4 regions of the Dysosmobacter acutus genome follow, and region 4 is predicted to be linked to each of the others. Evidence: a T-box and tRNA genes for the amino acid it is inferred to sense, from the RefSeq annotation. Region 4 holds a T-box; the other regions hold tRNA genes.

Region 1 (5,501 bases), 1.4 Mb from region 4:
TGGATTCCAACGGAGATGTGGTGATCTCGCCCACCAATCTGGACCCGTTTTTGCACCTTGAGGATGTCTTCATGGATGAGGGGGAGGACAGCCGGCAAACCGTCCAGGACATCCGCCGGATGCAGGAGGACATGAAGGCGAAAAAAAGCGGTTCATTTGCGTTTACCGCAGTGGACAAAAGCGAATTGACCCTTGCCTATAATCCGCTGGACAGTTATGACTGGGTGCTGCTGACCCTGATTCCCTCCGACCTGATTTCCCAACAGACGGACCTCTATATCTCTCAGAGCTTTTTCATCATCAACGGTATGATTTTCCTGTTTGCGCTGATCCTGTTTGTGCTCTTCAGGACCTATCGGGAGCACTTCGGTCAGATGAAGCGGCTTGCGTTTGTGGACCGCCTCACCGGGGCGATGAACAACACGGCTTTCCAAATCCGCTGCAGGGAGCTGCTGGAGGGGGCGCCGCCCGGTTCCTATACGGTGGTGCTCCTGAACATCAAGAACTTTAAGCTGATCAATGAGGAGTTTGACACGGCTGCCGGAGACACCGCGCTGCGCCGTGTGATGGAGGTGCTGTGCCGGCGCATCCGCCCGGAGGAGATAGCGGCCCGGGCTGACAGCGACAACTTTTTCCTCTGCCTGAAGGAAAGCGATCCGGAGACAACCCGGAGAAGGCTGGGGGAAATGGTGGATGAGATCAATGACACAAGGGAGCTGGCCCATCCTCTGACCATTCAGCAGGGGGCCTACCTCATAGAGGACCCCACGCTGGATATCACAATCGTGCAGGACCGGGCAAAGACCGCCTGCCGCGACGAACGCTCGACGCTGCGGGAAGGGCAGTGCGTGTTCTATGATATGGCGGTGACGCAGCAGCTGAAAAAGGAGTGGGAGCTCAACGAACTCTTTGAAAGTTCCCTGAAGAAGGGGGACTTCCAGCTTTACCTCCAGCCAAAGGTAAGCCTTGGAAGCAGACAGGTTGCCGGCGCAGAGGCGCTGGTGCGCTGGATCCACCCGGAAAAGGGGATGATTTATCCCTCCGATTTCATTCCGCTGTTTGAGAAGAACGGGAAAATATGCCAGCTGGACCTGTACATTTTTGAAGAGGCCTGCAAGACGATTCGAAAATGGATCGACAATGGAGAGCCGGTACTGACCATTTCCGTCAATCTTTCCCGCCGGCACTTCCAGGGAGAGGACTGCCTAAATGCGTTTTATGCCATCGCGCGGCAATACCGGATACCAAGGGACCTGCTGGAGATGGAGCTGACGGAATCCATTTTCTTTGACGACAGTACCATCGAAATCGTAAAAGGACAGATTCACCGCATGCATGAGATGGGATTCCGCTGTTCGTTGGATGATTTTGGATCGGGTTATTCCTCCCTTGGGATGATGATGGAATTTGATGTGGATGTGATCAAGATGGACCGCCGGTTCTTCCTGGACATCGACGCGCCGAAGGCCAGAAAGCTGATTGTCTCCATTGTGAGGCTTGCAAAGGAGATCGGCGCACAGACCGTGGCGGAGGGGATTGAGGCGGAGGACCAGGTGAGTTTTCTTGCCGGCATCGGATGCGACATGATTCAGGGCTATGTGTTCTCCAAGCCCCGCCCAGTATCGGAGTTTGAACAGTGGGCCAGGGAATTTTCCGCCGCCCAATGAAAACCGGATAAAAATGGAAAAGAGCCGTCACGTTCACGTGACGGCTCTTTATTGATTGAAGACCCGCTCCGCCGCCCAAGGGGGGCGGAGGCTGTAAAACCGGCATCAGTAAATGACGTCGGACAGGATGGAGATCGCCATTGCGTCGGTGTCGCCGGGGTTGCAGAAGCGGTGGAGTGTGCCCGGTGTATGGTAGATGCTGTCATTTTCGTGAAGGATGATGGGCTCCTCCCCGGAACAGTGGATTTCAAAGGTGCCCTGCTGATCATGTCAATGCTTTTCGCTTGTACAAGACAGTTCGATTTTGAGAAATTTTGAGAAGACCAAGTGAAATGGAAAAAAGGCGGGGAGAAAGGACTCATTGGGTTTCGGAGCCATGGCTGGTCAGAGCCGGAAGGGTGAGCCACCTTCCCTGCAGCAGGCGGATCAGAAATAAAACGACCCGTATGCAGAGCTCCGCGCACATCGCCAGCCACACCCCCACAAGCCCCACCGGCGCTGAGGCGTTTCCGCCCAGGCCCCCCACCATTGCGGCGTCTATGTGGCCGCTGCCAAACCAGATAAATGCTCCGCCCCCATTTCCAACTGAAAATGAGGGCGGAGCATCCTGGCACGCTGTAAAATGGAAAAACCCACCGCAAGTGCCATGGCGCTTGCGGTGGGTGGTGCGGGCATGGGGACTCGAACCCCAACGCATTGCTGCACGAGAACCTAAATCTCGCATGTCTACCAATTCCATCATGCCCGCGTGCCGGCACGGCGGGAAGCCGGGCTATCTTTGGCTATTTTAACACAGTTTCCTTGCTTGAACAACAGAAAAAAACAACGTATAATAAAAACAATTTGATTGTATTTGGAGATGAACAAAATGCCAACTCCCCGCGTTGCCGCCATCCACGATATGTCAGGATTTGGCCGCTGCTCCCTCACCGTGGCGATCCCGGTGCTCTCCGCCATGGGCGTTCAGTGCTGTCCGCTGCCCACGGCCTTTCTGTCCACCCACACCGGCGGGTTCACCGGCTACACCTTTTTGGATATGACCGATGAGATGCCCAAGGTGGCGGCCCACTGGAGAGAGTTAGGGCTGCGCTTCGACGCCATCTACAGCGGTTTCATGGGCAGTGAGCGGCAGATGGAGATCACGGCGGAGTTCATCCGAACCTTTCGCCGGGACGAGTCCACTGTGGTCGTGGTGGACCCGGTGATGGGGGACCACGGGCAGAGCTATGCCACCTACACGCCGGCCATGTGCGACGCCATGGCGCGGATGGCCACGCTGGCGGACGTCATCACCCCCAATCTGACGGAGGCGGCCTTTTTGCTGGGAGTTCCCTATGAAGCGCTGCGCACCGATGCGCACGGATACTGCCGATGCGTGGAGAAACTGAGCCTGAACGGGAGACGGTCCGTGGTGCTCACCGGCGTCTCTTTGGAACCCGCAAAGATCGGCGCCGCCTGCTTTGACGCGCGCGGCGGAAAGACGGAGATCATTCAGACCACCTTTGAGACCAGGGAGTTTCACGGGACGGGAGACGTGTTTGCCAGCGTTCTGACAGGTGCGCTGGTGAGAGGCCGCGGCTTGATGGAAGCCGTGTCCGACGCGGTGGAATTTGTGCGCGACTGCGCGGCTTACTCGGCGCCCCAGAACCTGCCGGTGCGGGAGGGAGTGGATTTTGAGCCGCTGCTGTGGAAGCTGCACAGGGGATGAACCGGAACTTGTGAAAAGGGCCGCCGGAGCAGTGCTCCGGCGGCATTTTTTGCTGTGCAGCGCTCAATACCGCCAGTCGGCGGGATCGTGGTTGCTGATGTCCGAAGTATTGGGCCAGGTCAGCTCCCCATCCTGAAGGATGTAGGGGATGTCGCTGTACACCAGCTCCCGGCCGTACTCATCCGTCACCACGGCGGCAAAGCAGAGCTGATCGGAGTCCTTTGTCATAGTGATATAGGTTCCTCCCGTCAGACGGAAAAAGGAGAAATCCTCCAGGTCGCCGTGAAAGCTGTCCGGCTGATCGCAGGGCTCCAGCCATGCGATCAGGCTGCGGTTTTTAAATAGGCCCACCCGCACCGAGCCAATCTCCGACTGGCCGATGTCGCCGTTGACGGCGTACACGGAAAAGGCCGGCCGGGTGCTGACATAGGTTTCCGGCAGGGGGATCCGGCCGCTCTCATCCACCTTCTGATACAGCAGATGGTCATAGGTCATCAGATCCACGGCGGGGAGGGTGCTGGTATACAGGTCGCCAAAGCGCTCCAGGAGCTGAGTCTGGCGGGTGCCGTCGGCAGAGGTGAACACGGCGGAGATGTTGATGCTGTCCGTAAGGCGGCAGGCCAGCGTGGCGGTGAAGCCGCCGTTTGCTGCCCTCTCCCCGGGAATGTAGGAGACGCTGTCCGTGCCGTTGTCGATGGAGAACTCCACGGACATTCCCTCCGTATAGGTTTTGGGCACGGCGTGGACGGAGAAAGTGATGCGGTTTTCCTTCAGATCCGCGCTGGCAATCTCCGCTCCATAGTCGGCAGTGAGGCTGTTCTGCGCTTTCAGAATCTCCTCCACCCGGCCGGAGATGCCTCCGATCTGGCTGTCCACGCTCCGCTCCACCCGGGAGATGGAGTTTTGCAGGCTGTCGTAATTGCTGTCCAACTGCTTTACCCGGCTGTTCATACCCATCAGCAGAGCCAGCAGGATGCCGCAAAGGGCGAACAGGATGCGCACGTCCCACTTTCCCCAGGAGGACTTTTTTGCCGGAGGCTGGGCCTGGATATACCGCTCCACAATCTCTTCCACCATCTTCAGCTGGGTGTCTGTCAGCTCAGCCGGCGGGAGGTCCGAAGGAAGCTCCTCCTCCACGCCCAACAGCCATCCCACGGATACGCGGAACAGGCGGCTCATGGCGATCAGCTTTTCAATCTCCGGCAGCGTGGCGTCGCTCTCCCATTTATAGATGGCCTGCCGGGAGACGCCCAGCGCATCCCCCAGGGATTCCTGGGAGAGGTTCTGCTCTTTTCTCTTTTGTGCGATTCTCTGTCCAATGGTCATTCGGGCGACCTCCTTTACACCATGGAGTATAGCAGGGAGCGGGGGAAAAAGGCCACCAACCGGCCGTTGATTTTTGTCAACCTCCGGTTAGCAGAGGCTGAATGCATTGGGACGCAGGGGCTGTGGAAAAAGAAAAGATGGAAAAGGCGCGCCATTTGGCGCGCCTTTTTGATTATTGCTGCCGGTCCGGGGTTTGGGGGGGCTCCGATGTCCCCTCCTCCGCTGTGCCGGACGCTTCCTCCGCCGGTTCCTCGTCCGAAACCTCCGACTCGGGACTGACCTCCTCCGGCGCCTCGATCTTCTGGGAAATCATATGGACCTTTCTGGCGGCCGGCTCAATCTCGCCGCCCCGGGGATGGGTGGAGGCATAGGCATCCTCCACCTGCTCAGGGTCCCGGCCCTCCAGGATGGCCACCATCTCGCCGCCGGTGATGGTCTCCTTCTCCAGCAGGTAGGCTACCACCTTGTCCATATCCTCCCGGTTGGCCTTCAAAATTTCCACCGCCTGCTTGTAGCACTGGTCCAGAATCTGCTTGACCGCCTTATCCATGGCCGCGGCGGTATCCTGGGCACAGTCCATTCCGTAGCCGCCGTCCAAATACTGGTTGCGCCGGGAGGCCAGGGCCATCATGCCGAACTCCTCGCTCATGCCGAACATGGCCACCATGTTCCGGGCCACGTTGGTGGCGTCCTGGATGTCCTGGGAGGCGCCGTTGGTCATGGTGTTCAGCACTACCTCCTCGGCGGCGCGGCCGCCCATGGAGACAGTGATCTTGGCCATCAGCTCGTCCTTTGTGCGC
Region 2 (5,501 bases), 1.2 Mb from region 4:
GCCGGCCCGGCGGAACAGGGCGTCCACCCGGGCGGTGAGCTCCGCAGGGGAGAAGGGCTTGGTCACATAGTCGTCGGCGCCGGTCATCAGGCCCGTCACCTTATCCATCTCCTGAGAGCGGGCGGTGAGCATGATGATGCCGATTTTTGTGTTGGTTGCACGGATCCTGCGGCACACTTCAAACCCGTCGATGCCGGGGAGCATGATATCCAGCAGCGCGACCCTGGTATCCGGGTTGTCCTTCAGACGCTCCAGCGCCTCCTCGCCGCTCTCCGCCTCCACCACTTCATATCCGGCACGGCGCAGGTTGATGACGATAAAGCTGCGGATGCTGGACTCATCTTCCAAAACCAATACTTTTTTCATGGCTGCCTCCCTTTCATCAATCGTCTCCCGACGCCCATTCGGTGACAATCAGTTTGAAGCTGCTACGCAGTTCGTCCTCCGTGATGCCGAACTCCCAGCTTTCGTTGGCGTCCAGCAGCTCCCCCGCGAAAATGGTCTCCGCCTGACGGCTGAGCAGAAAACGGCTGCCCTGGGTAATCCTGTACTCCGGGCTGCTACCGCTGATGGCATATATCTTCAGGAATTCCTGATAGAGCTCCGTATCGCTGCCCTGGATGGCAAAGGTCACGGCGACCTCATCCGGATCGCTGTCGTCCCGCGAGACCGTCACCCGCTTTTTCCACTCCTCGGGCAGAATGAGGTACCACCCGTCCGCCGCGTCGTGGTAGGTGCTGATGGCCAGCGTGGGCGATCCGTTGATGTCGTACCTTCTCCAGTTGATGGAGTAGCATGCGTCGGTGCTGCCCCAGCCGGCAAGGTCAAAGGGCGCCGGGACCTCCGTCAGCCCGTCTCCGTCGATGTCCGTGGGAAACAGGGGCTGGTAGCGGAAAATCTCAGTGGACACGCCGGTAGCATTGTTCATGGTGATGTTCACCAGTTCGTCGTTTTTCACCGCCAGGATATCCGTGACCTGGAACAGGGAGTCCTCCACCCCGGTGACAAACAGGGCCGGGACGCCGCCTTCCAGCATGCCGGAGCGGACGCGGCCCGAGGAGAGCTCGGCGATGGAGACGGAGATGTTGGCGGACGGGCGCTGAACCAGCGTCTGATCGTTCCAGACATAGTAGTCCGCCACCGTGTTTCCCTGGTCGTCGGAGCGGATCATCACCAGCTCCTGCATCCCATCCTGATTGAGATCCCGCACCGCGTAGCGGGAATAGGTGTTGCGCAGCAGCTCCACAGGCTGGAAATCCTTCAAGGAATAAACCGTCAGCGCCTGAAGCTCCGTGCTGACGCGCCACCCCACGATCAGCTCCTGCATGCCGTCCTGGTTCATATCGGTATAGGAGATGCTGTAAATGGCGCTGCCGCTGCCTTCAATCACCGCCGCCTCCTCATAGGAGTCGCCCACGGACCGGAAGATGTAGATCTTTAACGGCCGCTCGTCCGCGCTCCTGCGCATGAAGGCCAGCGCCTCCTCTTCCCCGTCCCCGTCCAGATCCACCATCTGTACGGGCTGGATGTTGCTGCCCGACTGGGGCGCGGCGTACTCCCCGCCCCCGGCCATGATGGCGTCAATGCGCTCTCTCAGCGCCGTGTACTCCGGAGGAAGCTGGGGCAGGCTGTAAAGCTCCTCCACCGAGGCGTTGAACAAACACCCCGACAAACAGAAGGTGACTGCCAGCAAAATGGCAGCCATCCAGCATTTTTTCATCATACGGCCCACTGGCAATCCCCTTTCCTTTTCAGGACATATTTTAACTTGTATATGATAGCACATTGCTTCTTGTTTGTGTAGCTTTTTTGCTGTTTTTCAAAGGAGTTTTTCATTTGTTCATTTTTGTGGAGATTCCCCTTGCGGCACAGGCTCATCTTTTCAAAAGTTCCTCTTGAATTTGTGGTTTCTTTCAGGTATAATAACACCGTTCATCTGCCGGTGTGATGGAATTGGTAGACGTAGTGGACTCAAAATCCACCGCTGGCGACAGCGTGCCGGTTCGAGTCCGGCCACCGGCACCAACGCCCCGCAGCTTATATAGCTGCGGGGCGTTTTCTTATTGCTCCGCGATGGTAAAAGCCTGCCGGTTCCCGGACGGTTGAAATTTCACTCCGCAGGGCGGGCGCGCCTAAGACACAAAACGCTTGACTTCCGAAAATAATTGTGGTAAATATTTATCATAAAGAGTGAAATATATCACATTATTTGGAGGGCTGTTTTATGAGACATGGACTGAATTATCTGGGCTTTTTATCTCTTTTGGCATTGATAGCCGTTTTGGGGTGGACAACGGAAAATGAAGGGCTCTATGGATTTTTGGGGTTTGCCTATTATCTTCGCTATTTCTGGGTCATCCCTGATGAGTTTTTTCGGCTCAATGTTCAAAAAGCCGCCACATTTGCATTCATGGCGGAAATGATTTCTCTTGTCCCGTTTATGTTTGCCTGTTCATTTCTTTTCGGTGCCGTCAAAGCCGTCCCAACCGCTTTTGGGCTGAGCTATGCGGCTGCAATCCTTGCGTTTACCGCTGCTCTGCTTGCATTGGAGTGGAAAGAACAAAAGGGGGCAAATGATGATTAAAAATCGTATAAAAGAGTATCGGGCAAGATATGACATGAGCCAGGAGGATTTAGCCAAACGGGTGGGCGTGCGCAGAGAAACCATTGGAAACCTTGAAAAAGGCAGGTACAATCCCTCATTGGTCCTGGCATGGAATATCGCAAAAGTGTTTCACGCATCCATTGAGGAAGTATTTACTGTAGAAGAGTAGCGGGACGCCTTCCATGGGGCGCCGTTTATGCCTGGGCATCCCATTGATCCGGAAAAAACGCCCGCAGGGTGATTTGCGGACCTCCCCGCCGCATAAAGTACCAATGCGGCAGTCGTTATTTCCACAGCGATATGAGACGCGCAAAAATGTTTCGTGTAAATTTACGCAAACGACTGTTGAAATTTGCGCAAGTCATGCTATAATAAATGCATAGCAAAGCCCCGCCTTAGTAATTTTGAAAATATCGGGAGGTAATGATCATGGGCTATCCTCAGACAGGCAACGAGGTATATGTCGGCTTTTCTCTGTCCGACACCATGTTTTCCGGAATCGGCAAAGGAACCATCACCCGGGAGACGGTTTCCGCTGATTATTTGAAGGACCTGTTTACAAAGTACGGCGTGGTCGTCTCGGCAAAGCCCGAGCAGCGCCGGCTTTTGGAAATGGTGAACGCAATCTATGATTTGAAGCTTGAGATCCCCGAGACGCTGAAGATCATCCAGCTTTCGGAAAAGCACCGCCGCCTCGTGACCATCTCCGTCCAGGGGCTCAGACGGATCAACGGCTCCCTGCTTCCCGAATACTCGAATGAGGAGTTCCAGGAGGCTACCTTCGGCTTTGTCAAATACTACGTCCAGAGCCGCCACTATGACGAACTGGTGGCGGAAAACGAAAAGCTGAAAAAGGATTTGGATCTGGAAGTTGCCTGGCGCACCCGGGTATCCGACATCTGATTCCTCCGCGGCTGCCCTTGATTTTCGGGCGGACCTCCCGGCAGACAAAAATGAAAAGCGGCAACGGACGGGACACCTGATCCGCTGCCGTTTTTTGCCGCCTTTTTTCAAAAACCGTCGAAATCAGCGGGACAACTTCGGGAAAACTTGCTATAATACGCAAAGAAGCTTTAATACGAACGCGCCCGCGCACCGGGAAAGCTCCCGTGACGCAGCCCACCGCAGCAGGCGCGGCAGATCAGGGAGGTTGCCATGTACCATTCCACTACATACCCATCCCCTGTGGGGACGCTCACCCTTGCGTGCGACGGTAGCCACTTGGCAGGTCTTTGGCTGGAGGGGCAGAAGTATTATGGGGGCTCCCTGACCGAAGAGCTGGTTCCGGCCGATGACCTGCCGGTTCTGAATGCCGCAAAGGAGTGGCTGGACAGATACTTTGCCGGCCAGCGGCCCAGCTGTCATGAGCTCCCGCTGCGCCCCGCCGGCAGTCCGTTCCGCCAGCTGATCTGGGAGCTTCTCCGGGAGATTCCCTACGGCCAGGTGGTCACCTATGGGGAGATCGCCCGCCGGGCGGCAGCAAGGCTGCACCGGGAAACCATGTCCGCTCAGGCGGTGGGCGGCGCTGTTGGGCACAATCCGATCTCGATTATCGTCCCCTGCCACCGGGTGGTGGGCGCGGATGGCAGCTTGACAGGCTACGCCGGAGGCATCCCGGTTAAAAAGAAGCTGCTGGAGATAGAGGGCGCCGACCTGTCCGGGCTGTTTTGTCCCCGCGCCGGGCGCGCGCTTTGATGTTTGAGTGTGCTGCTTGTGATTCGAAGGTCCGCTATTGAGGCGGACCTTCCATTTTGGCGAAACCGTGGTATACTGGACACATACTCCCGGCTCCGGGGCACGGGAGGCAATCTGTAAAGCAGGAGGACATTGCGTGCAGCAGATCACGGTGGACGGTGAGTCGGTGCTGATTCACCGCAAGCCCATTCGAAATATGTACCTGCGCCTCCCCTCTGCCGGCGGGGCGCTGTATGTCACCGCTCCCTGCTCCGTCAGCGACCAAGCGGTGGCCGCCTTTGTCCGCGCCCGCCGGGACTGGATTGAAAAGCAGCGGTCCGCGCGGCCGCCGCGGCCGCCCTGCGCCGGCTGCTCCGGAGAGCGGTTTTTTCTCTGGGGCGAGATGCTTCCTCTGCGTGTGGATGAGGGCCCCTCTCCCGGTGTATCCCTTTGTCAGCGCCGGGAAATCCGGATGACTGTCCCCCCGGGCAGCACGGCTTCCCAGCGGCTGGCCCTGCTGGATCAGTGGTACCGCCGGGAGCTTCAGTCCGCCCTTCCCGATGCCATCGCCCGGGGCGAGGAAGCCACCGGACTTCAGGCGCGGCAGTGGATAATACGGGACATGCGCACCCGCTGGGGCAGCTGCACACCCAAAACCGGCGCCATCCGCGTCAATTTACAGCTTGTCCGCAGGCCCGCTGCGTGTCTGGACTATGTGGTGGTCCATGAGCTGACCCACCTGCTGATCGGCGGGCACGGCCCCCGGTTCCGCCAGGCCATGGACCGATTTTATCCCTCATGGCAGGAAGTCCGCCGGCTTCTGAATCAATTTGACGCCCAGCCCCTTCCGCCGGAAGTGGTTTGATTTTTTTGCTTTTTTTCAGATCATGGTTGAAATTTTCAGAAATTCCCTATACTCTATAATAGAGTTATTATGTACCATAAGACCGCCGACTGCCGCGGTACAGATAAGGAGAATCCATCTATGGACAACACCTACCAAATTATCACCGACGCCACTGCCGATCTGGACCCCCAGACCGCCGCCGCGCCGGAACTGAAGGTAATCCCCATGCCGGTCACCATGGAGGGCCGCACCTTCCACCACTACTGCGACTTCCGCGAGGTATCCGCCAAGGATTTTTACGATCAGCTGCGGGGCGGCGCCATGCCCCAGACGGCACAGATCAATATCCTCACCTATCTGCGGGCGTTTATCCCG
Region 3 (5,501 bases), 220 kb from region 4:
CTTGGTTTTGGGCTCTCGCTCACCCACGCTTGTGCTGTGGAGCAGCTCAATGGGGCGGGAACGGCCCAGGCGGAACAGGTTGCTCAACAGCGTCAGAAGGAACAGCGCCGCGAAGAGCGCCGCCGTGTATCCTATGCCCGGCAGGCTGATCTCAAAGCCCATGGCCACCGGGATCCGCACCAACTTCAAAAGCAGCAGCAAAATCAGCTTGGACAGCACGATCCCGGCCAGCAGTCCGCCCACCATGGCCGCGGCGGCGCTCATCAGCGTCTCCCACACCATCACCCGGGCAATGTGCCGCTTCTCCATGCCCAGGATGTTGTAAAGCCCTAATTCCCGCCGCCGGCACTTCATCACGAAGCTGTTGGCGTAGAGCAGGATCACCGCCGCGAAGAGCGCCACGATGATGCATCCAAGATACATGAGGGACTGAAGGTAGGCCGCGCCCCGGACCGAGTCGATGAGATCGTTCCAGGTGAGAAAGCACAGGATGTAGAACATGGCCGCCGTACCGCCGCAGGAGAAGAGGTAGGGCCCGTAAAATTGCCAGTTCCGGGCCAGATTCACCGCGGCCATACGGGGATAAAAGCCGCTTTTACGCATGGAGGTCACCGCCTTGTGCCAGCAGCGTCAGCGTATCGGATATCCGCCGGAACTGGGACTCCTGGCTTTCGCCGCCCCGGTAGAGCTGGTGGTACACCTCGCCGTCTCGCAAAAAGAGCACCCTTTTAGCGTGGCTGGCCGCCTTGATGGAATGGGTCACCATGAGGATGGTCTGAGCGCTCTCGTTGACCTGGCCCAAAAGGTCCAGCAGGTGGTCCGAAGCCCTGGAGTCCAGGGCGCCGGTGGGCTCGTCGGCCAAGATGATCTGGGGGTCGGTGATCAGAGCCCGGGCCACGGCCGAGCGCTGCTTCTGGCCGCCGGACACCTCGTAGGGGAACTTGGTGAGAATCTCCGTGATCTCCAGCTTTTCGGCAATGGGGGCCAGTTTTTTTTGCATCAGGTCATAGTCCTTGCCCGCCAGGACCAAGGGCAGAAAGATGTTGTCCTGGATGGAAAAGGTGTCCAACAGGTTGAAGTCCTGGAACACAAAGCCCAAGTTGCTGCGGCGGAAGGTTGCCATATCCCGCTCCCGGATGTCCGAGAGCGCCTTGCCGTTTAAAAACACCTCTCCGGAGGTGGGCCGGTCCAAGGCCGCCAGAATGTTCAGCAGCGTGGTCTTGCCGGAGCCGGACTCGCCCATGATGGCCACGTACTCCCCGTCTTCCACGGAGAAATTTACGTTGCGCAGCGCCTCCACCTGATTGCCGCCAAAGCGGGTGGTGTAGACTTTTCGCAGATGGCTGACTTCCAAAAGTGACATATCGTTCTCCTCCTTTTGTTCCTGACCATCATAGCATGGGGCCGGACTGTGCTGCCATCGCTTTGGCTTACACTCCGGCCCCCAATCTTACACTTTTGCAAGGTTACTCCAAAACCTGCTTCCCCTCCGGCAGCAGCACCCGGACAATGGTCCCCTTCCCCGGCCGGGACACGATGGAAACGGAACCGCCCAACTTGTCCAATATCCTCCGGCAGAGGTAGAGCCCGATGCCGGTGGATTTTTTCTCCGCCCGCCCATTTTGCCCTGTAAACCCCTTTTCAAACACACGGGGCAGGTCCTCCTCCCGGATTCCAATGCCCGTGTCCGAGACCACCAGCGTCTGCCCGTCTCCATAGACCCGGACCTCGCCGCCTTCCGGCGTATACTTGATGGCGTTTGAGAGCAGCTGCCCCACCACAAAGGAGAGCCACTTCTCATCCGTGAGCACGCTGCGTCCCGTCTCGTCGAAACGCAGGGATATCTTTTTGAGCACAAACAGCTTTGCATACCGGCGCGCGCAGGCGCGGACCAGCTCGTCCAGACTGCACCGGCGCAGCACATAGTCCGTGGAGTCGCCGCCCAACCGGAGATAGGTCAGCACCATCTCCACGTACTGCTCGATCTTCAAAAGCTCCGCGCCCATCGCCTCCCGGCTGGCCTCCTCCGTCTGGAGCAGCAGGCTCATGGCTGCCACCGGCGTCTTAATCTGGTGGACCCAGAGGGTAAAATAGTCCAGCATGTCTTTGCTTCTGTCCTCTCCCTCCGCTACAATCCGGGCCCTGTCCTGGCAGAGGGAGCGCACCAGCGCCTGGTAGTCCGCCTCCAGCGCGCCCTGGGGCGGTGGGAGGCAGAAGGAGAGCTCCTCCACGTTCGCCAGCAGCCGCTTGAGCTCCCGATGGGTGCGCAGATACCGCCGGTACCCCACAAAGAAGAGCACAAGCCCGATTAGCAGGCACAGGGAGGCCGCGTAAAAGACCGCCTCCGCCTGCAGATCGTAGAGGGCAAAGACCGACGCGAACACGACGGCGAACAGGGCCAGCATCAAAATCAGCTTGTACTGACGCTTGATATAAGAAATCAGCATACTCACTCCACCAGATAGCCGGCGCCCTTTTTGGTCTGAATCAGGTCCGAAAGGCCGGCGCTCCCCAATTTTTTCCGCAGCCGGGTCATATTGACCGTCAGCGTGTTTTCATCCACAAAGGCATCCGACTCCCACAGCCGTACCATCAGGGTTTCCCGGCTGACGATCCTGCCCCGGTTCTCTATCAGCAGCTGCAATATCCGTAGCTCGTTGCGGGTCAGCTCCACCCGTCTGCCCCCGGCGCTGAGCGAGGAGTCCGACACATTCAGCACCGCCCCTCCGCAGCTGAGCACATGGGCCGGAGCGCCGAAGTCGTAGGTACGGCGCAGCAGCGCCTGCACCTTTGCCGTCAATACCGGCAGCTCAAAGGGCTTGGGCAGAAAGTCGTCCCCTCCCATATTGACCGCCATAATGAGGTTCATGTCGTCGGAGGCGGAGGAGATAAACACCACCGGCACCTTGGACACCCTGCGCAGCTCCGCGCACCAGTGATAGCCGTTGAAAAAGGGCAGGGAGATGTCCATCAGCACCAACTGGGGATCAAAGGCGGCAAACTCCTCCAGCACGTGCTCAAAATCCGTAACACAGCGGACCGTGTATCCCCAGCTTTTCAGATGCTCCTCCATCACCCGGGCAATGACGCCGTCGTCCTCCACAATTAAAATCCGATATCCTTCCAAGTGAGTCCCTCCTGTCCCTTCCGCGCAGTACCGCCATTGTACATTGTTTTGCCTGGAATTGCAATTTTCCCCTGTGCCGGCTGAAAAAAAAACAGGCAGGAGCAGATCTGCTCCTGCCTGTTGCGAAAGATCAGCTGTTCTGTGGGTTTTCTTCCGGCCCGTTTTCGTCGACCCCACCCGCAGGGCCGATGATGCAGCGGAGAGTCCCGCAAAGCGGATTGCACTTAAAAAATCGGAGCAAGCGTCATTTCGCTTGCTCCGATATGGTGCGCGAGGCGGGACTTGAACCCGCACGTCCGTAATGGACACTAGAACCTGAATCTAGCGAGTCTGCCAATTCCACCACTCGCGCGTATCGATATGCAGTTTATAAAAGGTCAAAATGGTTCCCACCGAAGAATTTCTCTCCGATGGGAGTTGGTGCGCGAGGCGGGACTTGAACCCGCACGTGCGTAATGCACACTAGAACCTGAATCTAGCGAGTCTGCCAATTCCACCACTCGCGCGTATAAACTTCCTGTCGCCCTGTCGCCGGAAAGAGCAGATGGTGCGAGTGACGGGACTTGAACCCGTACGTCGTTCGACACACGCCCCTCAAACGTGCCTGTCTACCAGTTCCAGCACACTCGCAGATCAACGCTTCCAAAAAACGACTGCTTGATTATTATAGCGAGTAGCCGCCGCTTTGTCAACCATAATTTGCGGTTCTTTTTGAAAGATTTTCCCTCCGGCCCGGCAGGACCGGAGGGCCGCGCATCCATCAGGAAAAAGACAATACCGTGTTGCCGAAAGAGCCTCTCTGTGGTAAAGTGGTGCCGTTCCCTATATTTGAGCCAGGGTTTCGGCGATGGGCCGGTCGATGAACAGGTCCGCTTCACCGCCTACCGCGGTCTTGTTGATGACCACTACGTTTCGGCCCCGGAAATAGTGGACCAGCCCCGCCGCGGGATAGACGCTCAGGGAGGTTCCCCCGATGATCAGCAATTCCGCATCCGTCAGGCATCGGACCGCATCGGTCAGCGTGGTGCTGTCCAACCCCTCCTCATAGAGCACCACGTCGGGCTTGATCCGTCCGCCGCAGGTGCAGCGGGGGATTTCTTCGCCGTGGAGGATCGCCTCCATGGGGTAGAATTTTCCGCACCGCTCACAGTAGTTGCGCAGCGTGCTGCCGTGGAGCTCCAGCACGGTTTTGCTTCCCGCGGCCTGATGCAGGCCGTCGATGTTCTGCGTGATCACCGCCTTCAGCTTTTCCCTTGCCTCCAGCTCCGCCAACTTGCGGTGGGCCGCATTGGGCTTTGCCCCCGGGCACAGGAGCTTGCTGCGGTAAAAGCGGAAAAACTCCTCTGGATTTTGCTTGTAGAATGTGTGGCTGAGGATGGTTTCCGGCGGGTACCTGTACTGCTGATGGTACAGCCCGTCCACACTGCGAAAGTCGGGAATGCCGCTCTCCGTGCTCACTCCGGCGCCGCCAAAGAACACAATATTGTCAGAGCCCTCCACCAGTTCTTTCAGCTTTCTGATCCTTTCGTCCATTTGATTTGACCCCCTTTTAATCTATGCAGACAGGAGACTTGCGGATGAATATTCAAATTTTCGGTTCCAGTAAATCCTTTGACACAAAAAAGGCGGAGCGCTGGTTCAAAGAGCGGCGCATCAAATACCAGTATGTGGACCTTCCTGCCAAGGGTCTCTCCCCAAGGGAGTATCAGTCCGTCAGGCAGAAGGTGGGCTATGCGGCGCTGGTGAACACCAGGTGCCGGGCCTATGCGGACCTCTACATGGCCTATATCACGCCGGAAGCGGCGGAGGAAAAGCTGTTGGAGCACCCGGAGCTGTTCAACACGCCCATCGTCCGCAACGGGAAAGAGGCCACCGTGGGCTACTGCCCCGAGGTCTGGAGCAAATGGGAGTGAGGTCCTCCCCATCATATCACACAGTGTGCAAAAAAGGAAAGCAGCCTGTCTTGTGGCAGGCTGCTTTTTATCAAATGTAGGACTTTTCCACCGTCACCACGGCATAGTAGTTTCCCTCCATGGTGCGCACGGCCCGGCTGATGGCCTGGGCTGCCTCCTCATCGGACATCCGAAACTGAAATGGCACCACGGCGTCAAAAATCACATTGGTGTGTGTGGGGCCGCTGACCATGCGGAAGTCGTGAATGGAAATGGACGGATCCACCACGTGCACCAGCTCCGTCACCTTCCTGCGGGTCTGCTCGGTGACATCGTCGTCCGTGACCACCGGGTCCATGTGAATGACCGCCTCACAGCTGAGCTTTTCGCGCAGCTCCCGCTCAATGTTGTCGATCTCATCGTGAAGCGTCATGATGTCCTCGTGGGAGGGTACCTCGGCATGGAGGGAGATCATCAGGCGG
Region 4 (5,501 bases):
TGGCTGACTTTGAGGCAAAACCCACTCAGGACCGGCTGCAGTTTCTGGCCCGTCTTCAGGAGATGCTGCAGCAAAACCAGCGTGTGCTCTATGTGCCGGAGACCTACCGCATGCCGGGCGCCGTCACCCTGATCACCACCGCCATCTCCGGCGGGGACTTTCAAACCTATCTGGAGGATAAGGTGCGGCAGGGAAGCATCGCCCTGGACTTACAGCGCCTGCGGATGGATTTCCCGCTCCCCGCCCCTACCGGAGAGGGCTCACCGCTGACCGCAGAGTCTTTCGCAGTGCTCTCCAAAGACCGGTCCGTCTTCTACTCCCCTTCCCTGGCGGCCCGGTACTTCACCTGCGTCCAGGGGGGAGAAACCCACTTTGTCCTCTATGATGACGCGGACACGCTGCGCCGGAAACTCCAGATCGGCAAAAAGCTGGGGGTCAGCACCGCGTTTCTCATGTATCCTGAGGTGGCGGACCTTCTGCCCGCTCTTTTCGGCCAGCCCCCCTCCAGAACGGGGAAATAGCCGGTCATCAGTCCATCGCGGCAAGCCCATTACCGGAAAGAAAAAAAGAGGTCTGCGTTTCCGCAGACCTCTTTTTTCTATTAATAAAACTTCTTATTCCGGTTTTTACGGGCTGCCTCAGATTTCTTGCGGCGCTTCACGCTGGGGCTCTCATAGTGCTCTCTCTTGCGGACTTCCGCCAGAACGCCGGCCTTTGCGCAACTGCGCTTAAACCGCTTCAACGCGCTGTCAATCGATTCATTTTCCTTCACATGGACTTCAGACATTTATATTTCCCTCCCTCCAGAATGCCGGGTACCCGACACTTTAAGGGCCATAATCTATGGCTTTAACGAATGCATTATACCTGTTTACAGCACACTTGTCAAGAGGAACTTCGAATTGTCCCCTTTTTAGATAAGTATTGATGGGAAAAGCTCTGTCGGTTTCATCGAGCAGCCTTGAAAGGAACAAGTCGATATGATAGTATTTCAGTATCGGTAGAAATGTTTATTATCCAAATCGGATAAGGCGTACTCCTCAAGCTGAAATTGGACGGTAACTCATATGCAAATATATTGGTGGTTTTTAATCCCCGCAATCTTTCTTGCAATCTTTTCAGATAAGATAGATATGGCTGTAAAAGCGGATAAAAAGCTCAGAAAAGCGATATTCGTTTTTTGCGGCGGAGTGACTTTGGTATGTATCATTGCAATTATTGCATCGCACTTTGCTTGATATGCAGTTTCATCTGATTGATATACTGTGATTTGAACGGGAGAACCCCTACACCAAAAGTGCAGGGGTTCTTTTTATTTATTTCGGCGAAGGCCACTTTATCAGGCATAGTATCGGCGCTTATGTGAAAATGATATCTCAAATTCCCGCCATTGTGTGTCCGGGCCCTTTTCAGTATACCCCTCCGGAAAAGTACCCGGCCGGAGGCTCAAAACCTCCGGCCGGATATTATCTTATCTCTTGACGATCAGGTTGATCAGCTTGTTTTTCACCAAAATGGTCTTCACAATCGTTCCGTTTTCCACGGCCTTGGCCACCCGCTCCACCGCAAGGGCGGCGTTCACCACATCCTGCTCGGCGCTGTCGGTGGGCACGATCACAGTGCCCCTGAGCTTGCCGTTAACCTGCACCGCCATCTCCACCGAGGCGGCCACGGTCTTCGCGGCGTCGTAGGCGGGCCAGGGCATCTCACAGGCCATCTTACCCTCGGCGGCGGCAAAGCCCAGGTTCTCCCACATCTCTTCCACCATATGGGGGGCGAAGGGAGAGAGGAGCAGCAGCAGCGTCTTTATGTCGCCTCTGGTGCAGCCGTCTGCATAGAAGTCGTTGACCAGCGCCATCATCGCCGCGATGGCGGTGTTGAACTTCATAGCCTCAATGTCGTCGGAGACCTTCTTAATGGCCTTGTGGAGCGCGGCTTCGTGCTTGGGGGTGTGCTCCAGGGAATCGGTACACGCCTCGGCCAGGTTCCACACCCGGTCCAAAAAACGCTTGCAGCCCTTCACCGCCTGGGTGGACCAGGCCGCGGCCTTTTCAAAGTCGCCGATGAACATGATATAGGTGCGCATGGTGTCGGCACCGAACTGATCCACAATGTCATTGGGATTCACCACATTGCCCCTGGACTTGGACATCTTTTCGCCGCCCTCGCCTAAGATCATACCGTGGCTGGTACGCTTGGCATAGGGCTCGCATGTGGGCGCCACGCCGATGTCGTAGAGGAACTTGTGCCAGAAGCGGCTGTAGAGCAGATGCAGCGTGGTGTGCTCCATGCCGCCGTTGTACCAGTCCACGGGGGACCAGTAGTCCAGCGCCTCCTTGGAGGCCAGGGCCTTATCGTTGTGGGGGTCCATATAGCGCAGGAAATACCAGCTGGACCCGGCCCACTGGGGCATGGTGTCCGTCTCCCGCTTGGCCGGAGCGCCGCAGCAGGGGCAGGTGGTATTGACCCAATCGGTCATCTTGGCCAGGGGGCTTTCGCCAGTGTCGGTGACCTCATAGGAGTCCACCTCCGGCAGCAGCAGCGGCAGCTCCGACTCCGGCAGGGGCACCCAGCCGCACTTGGGGCAGTTGACCAGGGGAATGGGCTCGCCCCAGTAGCGCTGACGGGAGAAGACCCAGTCGCGGAGCTTGTAGTTGGTCTTGGGATGACCGATGCCCTGCTTGGTGACCCATTCCTTCATGGCGGGGATGGCCTGCTTCACCGTCAGACCGTTCAAAAAGCCGGAGTTGACCATGATGCCGGTATCGTCCTTCAGCGCAAAGGCCTCCTTGGTGATGTCGCCGCCTTTCACCACCTCCACGATGGGAATGCCGAACTTGGTGGCAAACTCCCAGTCGCGCTGGTCGTGACCGGGCACGCCCATCACGGCGCCGGTGCCGTAGCTCATCAGCACGTAATCGGAGACGTAGATGGGGATTTCGGTGTTGTTCACCGGATTGACAGCGGCCACGCCTTGAAGGCGCACGCCGGTCTTTTCCTTGTTCAGCTCACTGCGCTCAAAGTCTGACTTGCGGGCGGCCTCCTCCCGGTAAGCCTCCACTTCCCTCCAGTTTTTCAGCTGATCCTTCCACTTTTCAAGGAAAGGATGCTCCGGGGAGAGCACCATGTAGGTGACGCCGAAAAGGGTGTCGCAGCGGGTGGTGTAGACCGTCATGGTGTCGCCCGAGGTGGTGGTGAAGTCCACCTCGGTGCCCTCGCTGCGGCCAATCCAGTTCTTCTGCTGGGTCTTGACCCGCTCGATGAAGTCCAGGCCGTCCAAATCGTCGATCAGGCGGTCGGCATACTTGGTGATGGCAAGCATCCATTGGCTCTTCTCCTTGCGGATGACCTCGCCTCCGCAGCGCTCGCACACACCCTCCACCACCTCTTCGTTGGCCAGGACGATTTTGCAGGAGGTGCACCAGTTCACGGGCATGGAGGCCTTGTAGGCCAGGCCCTTCTGATAGAGCTGGAGAAAAATCCACTGGGTCCACTTGTAGTAGTCCGGATCGGTGGTGTTGACCTCCCGATCCCAGTCAAAGGAATAGCCCAGCATCTGGAGCTGCTTGCGGAAGTTCGCCACATTGTCATGGGTCACTTTGGCGGGATGGATGTGGTTTTTGACCGCGTAGTTCTCCGTGGGCAGGCCAAAGGCGTCGTAGCCGATGGGAAAGAGGACGTTATAACCGTCCATCCGCTTTTTCCGGGCCACCACGTCCATGGCGGTATAGGGCCGGGCATGTCCCACGTGGAGACCCTGTCCGGAGGGATAGGGGAATTCCACCAGGCCGTAGAACTTGGGCCGGGAAGCATCGCCGTTGACCGCGGCGAAGGTCTTTTCCTTCAGCCACTTCTCCTGCCACTTTTTTTCAATCGCTGTGAAATCGTATTTCATTGCGCTTCTCCCTCATATTCATGAAAGTTTTCTCTTAAATAAAACGCCCCTGACCATTTGGTCAGGGGCGTTGATACGCGATACCACCCTGATTCAGCCGCCGGTTGCCCGGACGGCCCTCAGTGATCCAAAGGATCTCAGCCGGTAACGGGGCCAAACCGTTCCATCTTAGGCCAGAGGCATCGGACGGAAAACTCCGGGATCAGTTATACACGGAACTCCCCACCGGCTCGCAGCGGCCGCCGGCTCTCTGAAGGCGTCGTATCCGTCTTTCTTCCCTTCAACGTCTTTAACAGGAATATTCTACGGAGGTTTGCAGCTTTTGTCAAGAGCACTCTTTGAATTCGCTTACTCTTTTGTCAGCACGCCGGTCAAATCCACCTCTTTGCCGTCGCTCCAGAGCCGCTCCAGGGAGTAGAATTCCCTGGCCTCCTCGGAGAACACGTGGATTGCCACGCTGCCGTAGTCCAGCAGCACCCAGGTTCCGTCCCGGTAGCCCTCCCTGTGCAAAGGCTCCTCCCCCTGGGTTGTCAGCTTTTCCTCCACGGCGCCGCACAAGGCGGAGATTTGGGTGTTGGAGGTGCCGGTGGCAATGACAAAATAATCCACCAGTGTGGTCAGGTCTGTGATCTCAAGGACTTTGATGTCTCCGCCCTTTTTGCTGTCCAATGCGGCGGCGGCAGCCAATGCAATTTCTTTTGGGGTCATTCCATTTCTTCCTTTCTATGCGGCCATGGAATCCGCCGGAGTTCCCGCGGACTGGGCCGGCTGTGTGGGTTCGCCGGGTACCGGCCAATTGTCGATCCCGCCGGTGGAGGGAGGCAGCATGACCTCCCCGCCTGTATCAGGAGGTGTGGTTTCCCCGCCGGTGGAGGGAGGCGTCGTCTCGCCGCCCGTCTCCGGAGGCGTGGTTTCCCCGCCGGTGGAAGGAGGCGTCGTCTCGCCGCCCGTCTCTGGGGGCGTGGTTCCCCCGCCCGTTTCCGGCGGCATTGTCTCTCCCCCTGTCTCTGGCGGCACCGTTTCCCCGCCCGTCTCCGGAGGCGTGGTTTCACCACCGGTCTCGGGTGAGGTCGTCTCGCCGCCTGTCTCCGGAGGCGTGGTCCCTTCTCCGGAGGAGGTGACAGGCGGGACCGCCGCCTTGGCGTCCTCCACCCGTCCGGTGGTGGAGCCGATGCTGCCGTCGGAGTTGACGAACATGATGTCCAGCTCAGACATCCTGGAGGGCTCCACATAGGGACTGAGGGAGTTGTTGACCAGTTCCAGCAGCTCGTCGGCCACCGGCACCACATAGGAGAGGGTCTGCTTATAGCTGCGGCTCCAGGCATATACTCCCTTATAGGGCATGGTGACAAAGTTCACGTTGTCCATGGAGAGACCGCCCACAATGGCGGACTTACCGAACCAGAAGAGGTTCTGCCAGGTCAGGTCCGTCTCCACACACTCGGTAAAGATTTTTGCAAACTTCTCAATTTTTGTCAGGTTCTTCACCTGAAGCAGCTGGGAAATCACGGCCTTGAGAAAATTCTGCTGAGTCTCAATGCGGCCGATGTCGCCGTTATTATACCCGTTTTTCCCGTCCCGGAACCGGACCACGCCCATGGCCTGT

What was found. The T-box of region 4 lies ahead of leuS (leucine--tRNA ligase). A T-box ahead of a tRNA ligase gene usually reads a tRNA of that ligase, here a tRNA-Leu.
Region 1: it has a tRNA-Leu gene. The T-box ahead of leuS (leucine--tRNA ligase) is inferred to sense a tRNA for this amino acid. The anticodon was not compared.
Region 2: it has a tRNA-Leu gene. The T-box ahead of leuS (leucine--tRNA ligase) is inferred to sense a tRNA for this amino acid. The anticodon was not compared.
Region 3: it has a tRNA-Leu gene. The T-box ahead of leuS (leucine--tRNA ligase) is inferred to sense a tRNA for this amino acid. The anticodon was not compared.

What each region holds. Positions count from the first base shown of each region.
Region 1 is NZ_JAHLQN010000001.1:930,857-936,357, forward strand. Features, by position in the region: gene KQI82_RS04440 (bifunctional diguanylate cyclase/phosphodiesterase) at 1-1,667, shown strand, start outside; partial or broken gene KQI82_RS15935 (cupin domain-containing protein) at 1,773-1,916, opposite strand; gene KQI82_RS04450 (hypothetical protein) at 2,026-2,364, opposite strand; tRNA gene KQI82_RS04455 (tRNA-Leu) at 2,331-2,415, opposite strand; gene KQI82_RS04460 (pyridoxamine kinase) at 2,527-3,375, shown strand; gene KQI82_RS04465 (helix-turn-helix domain-containing protein) at 3,439-4,701, opposite strand; gene ftsH (ATP-dependent zinc metalloprotease FtsH) at 4,874-5,501, opposite strand, start outside.
Region 2 is NZ_JAHLQN010000001.1:1,039,565-1,045,065, reverse strand. Features, by position in the region: gene KQI82_RS05040 (response regulator transcription factor) at 1-366, opposite strand, end outside; gene KQI82_RS05035 (FG-GAP repeat domain-containing protein) at 383-1,723, opposite strand; tRNA gene KQI82_RS05030 (tRNA-Leu) at 1,939-2,025, shown strand; gene KQI82_RS05025 (DUF3796 domain-containing protein) at 2,225-2,584, shown strand; gene KQI82_RS05020 (helix-turn-helix transcriptional regulator) at 2,574-2,774, shown strand; gene KQI82_RS05015 (hypothetical protein) at 3,035-3,508, shown strand; gene KQI82_RS05010 (methylated-DNA--[protein]-cysteine S-methyltransferase) at 3,761-4,300, shown strand; gene KQI82_RS05005 (M48 family metallopeptidase) at 4,437-5,144, shown strand; gene KQI82_RS05000 (DegV family protein) at 5,265-5,501, shown strand, end outside.
Region 3 is NZ_JAHLQN010000001.1:2,506,443-2,511,943, forward strand. Features, by position in the region: gene KQI82_RS12050 (ABC transporter permease) at 1-603, opposite strand, end outside; gene KQI82_RS12055 (ABC transporter ATP-binding protein) at 596-1,363, opposite strand; gene KQI82_RS12060 (sensor histidine kinase) at 1,467-2,447, opposite strand; gene KQI82_RS12065 (response regulator transcription factor) at 2,450-3,127, opposite strand; tRNA gene KQI82_RS12070 (tRNA-Leu) at 3,392-3,479, opposite strand; tRNA gene KQI82_RS12075 (tRNA-Leu) at 3,546-3,633, opposite strand; tRNA gene KQI82_RS12080 (tRNA-Leu) at 3,673-3,757, opposite strand; gene KQI82_RS12085 (NAD-dependent protein deacylase) at 3,950-4,660, opposite strand; gene KQI82_RS12090 (arsenate reductase family protein) at 4,705-5,040, shown strand; gene KQI82_RS12095 (cation diffusion facilitator family transporter) at 5,111-5,501, opposite strand, start outside.
Region 4 is NZ_JAHLQN010000001.1:2,283,873-2,289,373, forward strand. Features, by position in the region: gene KQI82_RS10930 (glycoside hydrolase family 18 protein) at 1-521, shown strand, start outside; gene rpsU (30S ribosomal protein S21) at 602-787, opposite strand; gene leuS (leucine--tRNA ligase) at 1,472-3,895, opposite strand; T-box leader at 3,956-4,188, opposite strand; gene rsfS (ribosome silencing factor) at 4,244-4,603, opposite strand; gene KQI82_RS10950 (LCP family glycopolymer transferase) at 4,619-5,501, opposite strand, start outside.